3 regions of the Thalassospira sp. NFXS8 genome follow, and region 2 is predicted to be linked to each of the others. Evidence: predicted binding sites of a transcription regulator. Region 2 holds the regulator's gene; each other region holds the start of a gene.
What was found. Region 2 encodes LexA, which represses DNA repair genes until DNA is damaged. Its sites were predicted from a motif close to ATGTTCTANTTTGGTTC; they were not measured.

Region 1 (4,222 bases), on a different contig from region 2:
GGTGGGGTTGATGGGCGCTAAACCCGCGTACAATGCCTGCCAGACTGTTGCGATCGGTTATGGCAAGGCCGTGAAGCCCTTTGCTGGCAGCGGTTAAAACCAGTTCTTCGGCATGAGATGCCCCGCGCAGGAATGAAAAATTGCTGCTGACCTGAAGTTCGGCATATCGCGGACATTTGGCTGTGCCGCTATCAATCGCAAGGTTGTATTGCGAGGGGGTAACGACTGTGACGGGGGGGATATCTGCCATGATCGCGCTTATGCAAACAGGCCGTGAACGGACCACAGCTCCTGAAGCGTACGGGTATTTTTGCGGGGCTTTGGGCTTTGGGATGTTGTAACGCTCAATGCGTCCTGCGTTGACGGTGTGGGGGTGGCAAAACCGATTTTAAAAGATGGAGCAAATGACATATCGGACGCTGGTTCTGTCGGGCGGCACCCCAGGGTTCGGCAAAGCCAGAGCCATCGGCCAGTATGGTCGTGGATGTGAAAATAATCACGGGTTTGCTCATGCAAGGCAAACCCGCCTTGGTCGAGGTGATCCCACCATTCCGGGCATAGGCGTTCTGGCCCGCTGATTGCGGTAATTTCCAGATCCATACGCCGCCAGCGCAGGGTGGCGGGGGCGCCATCGGCAGTGCGGTGTAAAATTTGAACCGGTTCAGGTGGCTCAATCAGGCGGATGGGGCGTTTGGGTAAATGAATATCAGGCAGGCGTGCCGCTGAGGGGGGAGTACCCACCGGCTGGCGGTTGGTGGCCTTTTCAGGCAGGTGGCAGGCATGGTGGCCGGGGCGAAACAATTGGTCGCGCGGGCCAAGGTGATGACCGATCCGGTCAAACAATTGGGCCAGGGCAATTGAATTGCCATTTTGGCTGACATTGGCGTCCAGGTTGATCTGGCGAAAGGCAACATGTTCGACCCAGGGGGCATAGAGAATGATTTCCTCGATCCCGAAACCGGTATCGACACCAGGCATTTTTTCGGCCAGCAGGCGGTCAATATGCGGGGCGGACTGGCAAGCGGTGCTGGTGGTGATTTGTACCGTATGGGCATGGCCATCTACTCGCACACAGCGCAGAATGATACGGCGCAAACCTTTGTTTTCGTTTTGTAACTGTGTGCATAATTGCGCAACCATCTGTCGAACCGCAGCTTCCAGATTGGCGGCATCGCCCAGCGGTTCGCCATATTTCTGGCGGATCAGCCAGGGTTGATCAGGTAAATGGAAGTTCAAGTGTTCCGGCAGGCGGCCATAAAACTGATCAAGTTTTTGTAAAACATCGGCGCCAAGACGGGTGGTTAAAGTGGCCCGTGGCAAGTCGGCAACATCTTGTAACTGACGAATACCCAGTCGGTGCAGGGTCGTCAGGATATCGGGCGACAAGCGCAGTCCTTCAACGGGGAAACCGCGCGCGGTATTATGGTGGGCAGGTAAGGATAAAATGCGGTCACCGGCATGAAAGCGTGCACAGGCCCATGCGGCACCGGCACTATCGGCCATGCCCGCTTTGCAGGAAAATCCCAGTGTGGTGAGGTCGTGTTGGGCTTGTTTGATCAGGGTTTCTTCACCGCCAAACAAATGGCAGCCGCCCGTCATTTCCAGCCAGAAACCGCCTTCCCCGGCAAGATTATCGCGCATTAAAACCCGGTCCGGGGCAATCCACGGGCTATAGCGGTCCAGATGCTTGATCAGCCGGGTTTGATTGCGGGCATAAAGGCCCGGATCTTCGTTGATATTGAGCAGATCGGGCATAATGCTGCGCGCTTCGGCAAGGCGCATGCCGGGTTGAAGTCCGGCCCTGCGCGCCCCTTGCGACAAACCACAGGTAAGCACACCTTTATGGTCGCTACGCGTGACGATAAAGGGTGTTGTGGCAGGTTGCGACGTTTGATCAGTGTCGGATGACGTTCCGCTCGCAATGCTGTCACGCATGAACGGGCTGTTTATGGGCCGATGTTGTGTGGCAGCAGCCCGGTGACAGTCGGTTTTCCAATGTGTCAGCCACAGATACAAAAAGCGTTGCTTCATCGATAGTCACTTTCCAGCTTGCCGGTCGAACCCCGCGTCCCCCGATCAGGCTGAGTTTTCGATAGGTCCCTTGTGGTTTTATCTGCCAGCGCGACCATGCCGGGGACGGGGCAATATTTTGCCCGGCCCGGTGGTGACGCAAAACAATCAAGCGCGTATTGCCTGCCTCGCATGCCAGTTGCAGGCGTCGTGCGGCGGTTAAATCATAATCGGTGGTTTCAAGGATGATCGTTGCGATTTGGCCCGATTTGGCGGCTTCCTCGCAGGCCCAAAGTGCCGTTTGTTGTTGGTTAATTGTCATCATCACCAGGTTATGGCGGGCCGGGCTGGCAAACAGAGCGGGCGGGTAAAGCTTGCCCTGATCCAGGGCTTTGCGCTGGCGCACCCATAAAACTGTTGGCATCTGTGCCTGTGGCGACGCGGTGGCCTGCAACCCGGCCACATACCAGGCCAGCGCCGATGTTGCGCTGTCATCATGCTCGGTCATGATCTCGTGCAGGCCGGTTGGCATTAAGCCACCAGCAGCAAAATACGGTTTCAGGTCAATATCGCCAAACGCCCGGGTGATAAGGTGTTCTCGGCCGCTATTTACGCTGGCGGCACGGCCTTGCCATTGGTTTTCCGCCTGCATAAGGGCGGCGCGTGCCTGTTGCAATTTGCTGGCCATAAAATGACGCCCGCTATTTGTTCCTATTTTGTTCTTATTTATGTGGGCAGGCAGGTGTCAGAGTCAAGATCAAACCGTTTGGCATCGGACCGGTTTCATTTTTTGATATATAGTCCCGTCACTTACACAGATCATTCCGGTTTCACGATGTGATGTTTATCAATTGTCGATGAGAAGAACTCATGGACAATTGGATCGGCGCGATGCCGCCGCGCGGCCGGTGCCGCGAAAGGCAAGGGCTTCGTCGAGCCTGCCCACCGATTGAGGGGCTTGTTGATCGGTTTTGATCAACGGGTTTTGGCCTTAAATGCCGGACCAGGTGGTGCCGATTGCGTTGAATCGCCAGAGTTAGCCGGAACGGGGATGTTGTAACAAGGTCCGTCCAATTGGTTTGGCAGGTTCGGATCGTAAAACAAGCGACGTGGTAACGGCCCCATGTCGCGCGATGCGATCGACAATGGTTTCAAGGTCGCCCGGTGTGGGGACCAATACTTTTAACAAAAAGCAATCTTCCCCGGTAAGCCGGTGAACCTCGATGATATGGGGCATATTGGCAAAGTGCTGCAGGCAGTGTTGGATATGTTCATGGGTGGTTTTTAACCGGATTATTGCCATTAATCCGAACCCAAGGGCTGCCGGGTTAATGCGCGCGCCATATCCTTGTATAATGCCACGTTCTTCCAGCCTTTTTACCCGTTCGGACATGGCTGGTTGCGATAGCCCGATTTGCCGTCCCAGTTCTGCAAGCGGGGTGCGGGCATTTTCCTGCAAGGCTTCGATGATGGCGATATCAAGCCGGTCAAAATCTGTATGTGCCATTTAACCAATCCTGCCGTAAAAAGCGATGAATCATCGGAAATAACGTAACACAGCCGATGAGTTGCCATGTTGGTTTTTAGGCGATTGATTATAATCGGAAGCCTGACCTTTAATTTTCAGGGGAACGGTTATGAAGTCACCTGTGGTTATTTTGCCCGGTATTGGCGGTTCTGGCCCGAAGCATTGGCAAAGCCTGTGGGAAGACCAATGGCGGGTATCTGCGCGCCCCTTTTTGCGAATGATGCCCGCAGATTGGGATCATCCAGACCTGGAAGACTGGATTATGGCACTGGATGCGGCCTTGGCGCAAATTCCGACACCGCCGGTTCTGGTGGCGCACAGTCTTTCGTGTCTTTTGGTCGTTCATTGGGCTGCCCGGCAGCAAAACACTGCCCTGCGGGCAATTAAGGGAGTGTTTATGGTGGCGCCACCCAACCCGGCGAGTGCACAATTCCCCGTTGAGGCGGCTGGTTTTGCGTCGGTGCCACAGCACGAATTATTGTTTCCAACCTTGCTGGTCGGTAGCGAAAATGACCCTTATGCCCACCCGGAATACATGGCCCGCTGCGCCCGGAACTGGCAGGCGGGTTTGGTGATGGCGGGGGCGTTGGGCCATATCAACGAAGCCAGCAATATCGGGGACTGGCCCCAAGGGCAGGCTTTGTTGGCAGCCTTTGGCACCGGGTTGGGCGATTAAATGATATG
Region 2 (4,222 bases):
CGTTCCCGGTCGGTATCTTCGATCCGCAGCAAAAATTTGCCACCGGTATGTTTGGCATAAAGCCAGTTATAAAGGGCGGTACGTGCGCCGCCAATATGCAGGAACCCGGTCGGAGACGGGGCAAAACGGGTAACAACCGTCATTCGCTTTATCCGTTTTTTCTGGATGTTGTCGCTTATCGTTAAGACTTTTGGCGTGCACGCTATATCATATTCGGAATGCTGTTGCACCACAGCCGATGATAGATAAAAGCCCGAGGCACGCTATACTATTAAACATTCGTCGAATAAGATGGCGACAAATTACTTTTTTTCAAGGCTTTAAGGTTGTTTGTAATCATATTGCAACAGCACTGGCCGATGACCGTGAAAAGTGGATTTTGTCCTTTGCCATGTTCTTTGGGTTGGGGCAGGCGATATTTCTTTCGCTTCATGCGCGACCTTTTGCTGCGTATTTGGTCGCGGGCCTCATTGCATCAGCTTTTGGGTTGTGGCTGAGTCGGCAGCGCATTATTCCCTTTTTTACTGTTTTAATGCTGTTTGCGACATTTGCCGGCGCGTCCCTGGTACAGTTCCATTTGTATCTGGTGCAGGCGCCGACTCTTAAAAAACCGGTTTATACTGCGTCGTTGATTGGTGATATCGTGTCGGTCGAGCCCCGTGATGGGCGCACCAGACTGGTTATTGCACCGTCATTAATTGACGGTATAAAAAATGCGGATGTTCCGGCGAAAATACGGATTTCGTTGCAAGGTGCAATTCATGCTGTTCCCGGGGATATTTTTTCGGGCAAGGCAAAACTTTTTCCGCTTGGCGTGCCCGAAACACCTGGCGATCCGGATTTTGCACGTGCCCTTTATTTTGACGGGATCGGCGGTACCGGTTTTGCTCTTGGGCGCAATTATCAAATAGAACCGAAAAACAGGGCTGGCATCAGTCTGTTAGAAGCTACAGGACGGCTACGCCTGGCCATCATGGCGCGTATTAATGAGACTCTGCCCGAACTTCAAGCGGGGTTGGCTAATGCCATTCTGGTAGGGGAACGCGGCGGCGTGCCGCCGGAACTGGCGGAAGACTTGCGGAAATCGGGGCTGGCGCATTTGCTGGCGATTTCAGGCCTGCATATGGGTCTTTTATGCGGGGTCGTGTTTTTCGTTTCCCGGCTGGTGCTGTCTATGATCCCCGCTATCGCCTTGCGATATCCGATCAAAAAATGGTCTGCAGTGGCCGGTTTTATGGTTGGGGCGCTTTATTTGCTTTTGTCCGGGGCAACGGTGCCCACCCAGCGCGCCTTTGTGATGACGGCAATTGTTTTATTTGCCGTACTTGTGGACCGGCGCGCCATATCGCTTCGTCTGGTGGCAATTGCGGCGCTGGTGGTTATGGTTGTGCGGCCTGATGCGGTCTTGGGGGCCAGCTTTCAGTTGTCATTTGCGGCCGTTACAGTGCTGGTTGCCTTTTATCAGGGGCCAGGGACCAAATGGATGGCGACAGGCAGGGATGTGGCCGCCTGGGAGCGGGCAGGGCGGTATTTTGGGTTGCTGCTGATTACCGGGGTCATGGTGACTGCAATTACGGCGCCGATTATCGGGTTTCATTTCGGGCGTGTTTCGTTGCTTGGTGTGTTGGCAAATCTGGTGGCGATCCCCCTGATGGCGTTATGGATTATGCCCTGCATTGTCGCGACGCTAGTTTTTATGCCCTTCGGGCTGGAGGTGGTGCCGCTAACAATATTATCTCCGGCGCTGGAGATTTTGATCCATCTGGCCCGCCTGGTTGCGGGGCAGGATTGGGGGCTTTGGTATGTGGCCCGGCCTTCGGCAATGGTGGTCGCCCCGATATTGCTGGCTTTGCTTTGGGGGGTGATTTGGCGTAAATGGCCGGTCCGGGGATTGGCAATGGTGCCGGTGCTGGGGGCGATTGGCACAATGTTTTTTGTATACCAGCCAGATATTCTGGTCGGGGGCAGTCAAAAGGACTGGGTTATCCGTAATCCTGTGAACGGCACACTTGTTTTTAATGGTAAAATCAGCAGCTTCCATCGCAGTATCTGGATGTCACGCTTCGGTATTAATCCTTCAAAGGCAGTGATGCAAACAGATCGCTGTGGGGAATCCGTTTGCTGGTTTGAACGACATGGACAAAGGATTGTCATTGCCGAGACAATTGACGATCCTTTTTATATTTGCCGACATGCAGACATTATTGTGGTCCTGAAGCAGGATTTTCCGATAGGAGCCTGCAAAACACGACCCTTGATTATTGATGATGATGTTTTGTGGTGGCAAGGTGGAGCGGCCGCCTTTTTACCGGTAAAAGGAGAGCCAGCAATGTATAGAACAGTTCGTGACACAAGCGGTTATTGGCCCTGGATCAGCATTGGCGGACGTTAACTTGCCGTTCGTTTGCGAGAAAAAGGCATGCCTGTAAACTGGTTGCGCGGGTAGATTACCCCTTAATATTGGCGTAAAAGACCAACAAGGCGGCCCTGAATTTGTACGCGGTCCGGTGTTAACGAACGGGTTTCGTAACGCGCATTGGCAGGCTCAAGCAGAATTTGCCCCAAACCGCGTTTAAACCGTTTAAGCGTGGCTTCGCTGTCATCAACCAATGCGACAACAATGGTACCATCGTTGGCCTGTTCACAGCGCTGAATCAGAACAGTATCACCGTCAAGAATGCCGGCTTCGATCATTGAGTCACCCGAAACTTCAAGCGCATAATGTTCGCCTGTTCCCAAAAGGGCGGCAGGCACCTGAACATGTGTGCTTTGATCACGCAGGGCTTCGATCGGCGTGCCTGCAGCAATACGGCCAAATAACGGAAGAGAGACACTTTCCTGTATTTCGGAAAAGGCCGATGGCACCATGGCAGGCCGATGAGTGGTTTTGCGCGCCGATGTTATTGGCGTAACACGGGCTGTGGTGGCCGTTGCGGGTGCATCGTCTTCGTTATTGTCGGGCAGGCGAAGAACTTCAAGGGCGCGCGCGCGATGTGCAAGCCGGCGGATAAAACCGCGTTCTTCAAGGCCGGTGATCAAACGATGAATGCCCGATTTGGATTTAAGGCTTAGCGCTTCTTTCATCTCGTCGAATGATGGCGAGATACCATGATCGCGAAGATGATTGTCGATATAGACCAGCAATTCATATTGCTTGCGCGTCAGCATGGCGTTTTCCCGAACCCAAATAAGAACAAATCGAATACGTTAATGTTCTACTTTGGTTCCGGTTTGGGGTCAAGCATCTAACGTGCTCTCATACCTTTTCCACACGTTTTATGTGGTTAAAGGCAGCGAAATGACTTTTCCGGGCCAAATGCGCCTAATGCTTGCTACCGGGGAAGGTGGCAATCAGTCTGCGGTAAAGGTGCCTGATTTGCCACCTTCTTTGTAAACCACCCGAATATTGGTGAGCTGCATGGTTTTATCAACGGCTTTGCACATGTCAAAAACGGTAAGGGCGGTGATCGAAACCGCTGTCAGGGCCTCCATTTCAACGCCTGTGCGGCCCGATGTTTTACAGGTTGCTGTAATATCAACAGCACTTTCATGTTCGGCCAAAGCTAGCGTAACTAAAACCGAGTCCAAGGGCAGGGGATGGCACAGCGGAATAAGATCCGCGGTGCGTTTTGCCCCCATTATTCCGGCAAGCTGGGAAATGGCGAGGACATCACCCTTTTTATGGCCATGGCGTGCAATCAGATCAGCAGTTGTCTGTTGCATGGTAACGCGACCTTTGGCCGTTGCCGTGCGGGTTGTTACGTCCTTTGCGGAAACATCCACCATCACGGCATTACCACCATCGTCAAAGTGGGTTAGTTTGTTCGTCATGCCGGTTTTGCCAAAAGGGTTTGAGTTGCAAGTTTGACATCATTCTGGCGCATCAGGCTTTCGCCAATAAGAAAGCATTTTGCCCCGACTTTGCCCATGCGGGCCAGATCGTCCGGGGTGAAAATTCCGCTCTCGGCAACCAGTAACCGGTCCTTGTCTACCATCGCAGCCAGTTGTTCGGTTGTGGTAAGGGATACTTCCAAAGTCTTTAAATTTCGGTTGTTTATGCCGATAAGTTTTGATTTTAGGTTAAGGGCGCGTTCAAGTTCCGGTGCGTTATGAACCTCGATCAAAACATCCATTCCCAACTGATGGGACTGGTCTTCAAGCTCGGCTGCTTGTATATCATCAAGGGCGGCCATGATCAGCAAAATGCAGTCTGCGCCCAGCG
Region 3 (4,222 bases), 1.2 Mb from region 2:
GATGGTGGCATCATTGCCGGTAATTTCGCCGATCACGCGGTCCTGGTCATCAAAGGCATAAATGCGAAAACGTTGAACCTGCTTTTTGATCAATTGCCGCCCATCCTTAAACCCGCCTTCGGGCCGGGGCGGCAGGCCGGGAACTTCGGGGGCCAAAAACCACTGCTTGCTGCCACCTACACGTGAAATGCCAATCGCAGGGTAAATGCCCACCCGGGCAATCTTTGCGCCTTTGGGGGCGGCCTTCGGGGTGTTTTTGCTGCTAATGGCTGACTTGGCGATCATGGGAAACGCCATTAAAACGGCCCCTGCACCAACGCCTGCCAGAAAATCCCGCCGTTTAACGCCTTTGGTGCCTGTTGTCGATTTCATCGTGTTATCTCCCCTGTTTGTACAACCCAGGGAAATTATTCCGCAGGTTGCGCAACGGGGCAATAAAACAATTTTAATTATAATGTGAATTTTGAAGTTTTTTGCGTTCACAAATCAGGGACTTGTTCGTCTGCGCGGCGACTTTATGCCGTTCAAAGACGGGGCGGGCGGAAATGGAACTGGCGAAGGTGGGGGGATGTTGGCTTTGCCGGTTAGCGTGCGGTTCCAGTTGCGAAAATTGCCGATGTGTGATTGAAACGTTTTCCGAGTTTTTCCTGTATTTTAAACGAGGCAGCCTGCCTCGCGCCTGGATGTTCCTTGCATGATCCCATTTTTCGGTGAAGCTGCTGCGATGATGGCGGCCCTGTCCTGGGCGACGTCGAGCATGATTTTCTCCAACATCAGTGGCAAGGCCGGGGCGCAAAGTGTTAATCGCGGGCGGCTGTTATGCTCCATCACCTGTCTGACGGTGCTTCACTGGGTCATCGAAGGCCAACCCTGGCCGCACGCCACCACCCCGGAGCAAATTGGCTGGTTAGCCTTGTCGTCGGTTTTGGGGCTGGTGATTGGCGATGCCATGCTGTTTCAGGCATTTGCCATTCTGGGCGCGCGCTTGTCGATGCTGATGATGTCGTCTGTCCCCATTATGGGGGCAACCCTGGCGTGGTTTCTGTTCGACGAGGTTTTGACATCGGTTCAGATCGGCGGGGTTGCTTTGGGCGTGGGGGGCATCCTGACGGTAATCATGATCCGCAAGGGGCGACCGGCCAATTTGAACGGGCGGCAATATCTGGTCGGTATTCTGTTCGGGCTGGGCGGCGCTGTGGGCCAGGTTGCCAATCTGATAACCGCCAAATATGCACTGATTGGCGGCTATTCTGCCTTGTCAGCCACCTGGATCAGAACCCTGGTGGCGGTGGTTATTATGTGGGGTATTGCCGCCTTGAGCGGGCGGATACGCCGCACTTTGGTGTCCTGCACGGCACCCGACGTGCGCGGCTGGTTAATGTTGGGGGCATTTGTTGGCCCGGCCATGGGGGTGTGGCTATCGATGCTGGCGGTGCAAAATGCCAATGTCGGTATTGCCAGCACCCTGATGGCAACGCCACCGGTTTTGCTGATTATTTATGAAGGTGTCGTGCTGCGCAAACCGGTTGGCTGGCAGGCGGCATTGGGAACATGTATGGCCTTTGCCGGGGTCGCCATTCTGTTTTTGTCGTGACATGCCATTATGCAAAAAAAAACAGCCATACTCCGACGGAGCAGGCTGTTAGTTAAATACAGATAATATATCTGTGGGACACGAGCAAATGCATGAAGCGGGGCGGATAAGGACAGGGAAGTCACGCCCGTTCATGCCCGCAAGTCATATGAGGTAATTTTATGGCTGTCATTCAAACTATTGTAATTGTTTGAATTTGTCAGGATTGCATAAGGAATGTTATTGTATGGACCTGTCCTGTGCCGGGGTGACAGGCGAGGGCGCGCAGCAGCGTTGTGAAGTTTGATTGAAACATCGGTCATCCTTTGTGAAATTGGCAGTCATAAACGTTGGTCAGGTGTTATATCTGCCAGGTACATATGCCCGATGATTAAGGAAAGGATTATGGAATGACGCGCGTGACCGTTTCCATCGAGGACGATTTGATGTCGGCCTTCGACGAATTTCTTGACGGGCGCGGCTATACCAACCGCTCCGAAGGGTTTCGCGACCTGATCCGCGAAAAGCTGCAGCAGGAACAATTGGCCGACGATAAAAATGGCAGTGGCATTGCCGTGCTGAACTATGTTTATGACCATGAAGAACGTATGCTGGCCAGCCGGTTGATGTCTGCCCAGCATGAACATCATGATCTGACGGTTTCAACTGTCCATTTTCATATCGATCATGATACTTGCCTTGAAATCGTGACATTAAAAGGCAAGCTGTCCGACATTCGCAAATTTGCTGACCAGATTTTGGCCCAGCCCGGTGTCCGCCACGGCAGCCTTTATACCGTTCCCGGTGAATTGCATATTGAAGCCCATCGCCACGGCGAAGATGGCCATACGCATAAACACGAACATCTGAAAATCACGACCTGATATTTGGCGCTGAATACCGGTTTTGCCCAAACCGGCATATCGCGACCGGCCTGATCACGCAGCCATACGGCGGGCGAGGTGACTGGCAGGGGCGGTTTGCCCACCAACCTGCCGATGGCGCGCTGATGGGGGCAGGCAACGGGTTTGCCATAAGCTGGGATATGCTGCCTTTGTTTTTTAGCGGGAAAAACTTTTGTCGCTTGCGGGGGATAGGGCCTGACAAATTTCGACCGGTGGAATGAGAACAAACTTGCAACATCGAAAAATATATGACAGTGTTCGCATTATGTTCTCAACGCCTCTGCGTGGAAGGACCGGGATATGTTCCGTTCTTTTGTGCAGGGTACCCAGCGGTGGCGTTCCGCATTTCGGACCGGGGAACCGCCTGCGTTGCATCTGACCCGGCCCTGTGGAATAAGAGAGTTCGAGCGATGATTCAAACCGCGCTGCAATTGGTGGATAAGGATACTATGGATAAGCAAAAAGCACTTGAAGCCGCCCTAGGGCAGATCGAACGCGCCTTTGGTAAAGGCTCGATCATGAAGCTGGGGCAGCGCGGCAGTGTTATTGATATTTCGGCCATTTCAACGGGTTCGCTGGGACTTGATATTGCGCTTGGCATTGGTGGTTTGCCCAAAGGCCGTATTATTGAAATTTATGGCCCGGAAAGTTCGGGTAAAACAACGCTGGCCCTGCATGTGATTGCCGAAGCCCAAAAAGCGGGTGGCACCTGTGCGTTTGTCGATGCCGAACATGCGCTCGACCCGGGATATGCCCGCAAACTTGGCGTTAATGTCGATGAATTGCTGATTTCGCAGCCCGATGCCGGTGAACAGGCTCTGGAAATTTCCGACACGCTGGTGCGTTCCGGTGCGATTGATGTGCTGGTGGTTGACTCTGTTGCTGCCCTTGTCCCGCGCGCCGAACTTGAAGGTGAAATGGGCGATACCCATGTCGGCCTTCAGGCCCGTTTGATGAGCCAGGCTTTGCGTAAACTGACCAGCTCGGTTTCGCGGTCCAACTGCATGGTTATCTTTATTAACCAGATCCGCATGAAAATTGGCGTGATGTTCGGTAGCCCGGAAACCACGACCGGTGGTAACGCGCTTAAGTTTTATGCTTCTGTCCGTTTGGATATTCGCCGCATTGGCCAGATCAAGGACCGTGACGAAGTTGTCGGCAACCAGACACGGGTCAAGGTTGTTAAAAACAAAATGGCCGCGCCGTTCAAACAGGTCGAGTTTGACATTATGTATGGCGAAGGCGTTTCCAAAATGGGCGAAATTCTTGATCTGGGCGTTAAGGCCGGGATCGTGGAAAAATCGGGCTCGTGGTTTTCCTATAATTCCACCCGGGTTGGTCAGGGGCGTGAAAATGCCAAAAACTTCCTGCGCGACAACCCGGAAATGACCAACGAAATTGAACGCGCCATTCGTGAAAGTGCCGGCCTGATCGCCGAAAGCATGACCAATATGAGCGACGACGACGTTAGCAACGACGATTAAGTTTTCGGCGTTTTGATTTTCCTAAAAACGGGTACCCCAAAAGGTGCCCGTTTTTTTGTACGGGCCGGGGCAGGTTATGGCGATGTGTATTTGCTTTATCCTGGCAAAACGGATTTGCTGTCGCGCAATCGGAGGGGCTGTACCGGTCCGGCTCCGGGGATGGACGTTCCATCGGGGGAGGGGCATCGGGCGGGTATAATAATCCGCACGTCGTGATGATGTTGTGCTGATTACACCGCTATTCCCGCAATAGGCCGATT

Region 1: J4E05_RS23065 (ImuA family protein) is a predicted target of LexA. The motif match lies at 2,716-2,732, and genes of this name have one in related genera.
Region 3: recA (recombinase RecA) is a predicted target of LexA. The motif match lies at 2,700-2,716, and genes of this name have one in related genera.

Annotation. Positions count from the first base shown of each region.
Region 1 covers NZ_JAGEMF010000007.1:71,097-75,318, reverse strand. The annotation lists gene J4E05_RS23075 (error-prone DNA polymerase) at 1-250, opposite strand, end outside; gene J4E05_RS23070 (Y-family DNA polymerase) at 259-1,935, opposite strand; gene J4E05_RS23065 (ImuA family protein) at 1,928-2,698, opposite strand; gene J4E05_RS23060 (Lrp/AsnC family transcriptional regulator) at 3,047-3,517, opposite strand; gene J4E05_RS23055 (RBBP9/YdeN family alpha/beta hydrolase) at 3,648-4,214, shown strand.
Region 2 covers NZ_JAGEMF010000001.1:174,340-178,561, forward strand. The annotation lists gene gltX (glutamate--tRNA ligase) at 1-143, opposite strand, end outside; gene J4E05_RS00785 (ComEC/Rec2 family competence protein) at 392-2,392, shown strand; gene lexA (transcriptional repressor LexA) at 2,455-3,168, opposite strand; gene moaC (cyclic pyranopterin monophosphate synthase MoaC) at 3,352-3,831, opposite strand; gene trpC (indole-3-glycerol phosphate synthase TrpC) at 3,828-4,222, opposite strand, start outside.
Region 3 covers NZ_JAGEMF010000001.1:1,401,714-1,405,935, reverse strand. The annotation lists gene goxA (CTQ-dependent glycine oxidase GoxA) at 1-372, opposite strand, end outside; gene J4E05_RS06380 (DMT family transporter) at 695-1,594, shown strand; gene nikR (nickel-responsive transcriptional regulator NikR) at 1,984-2,457, shown strand; gene recA (recombinase RecA) at 2,889-3,962, shown strand.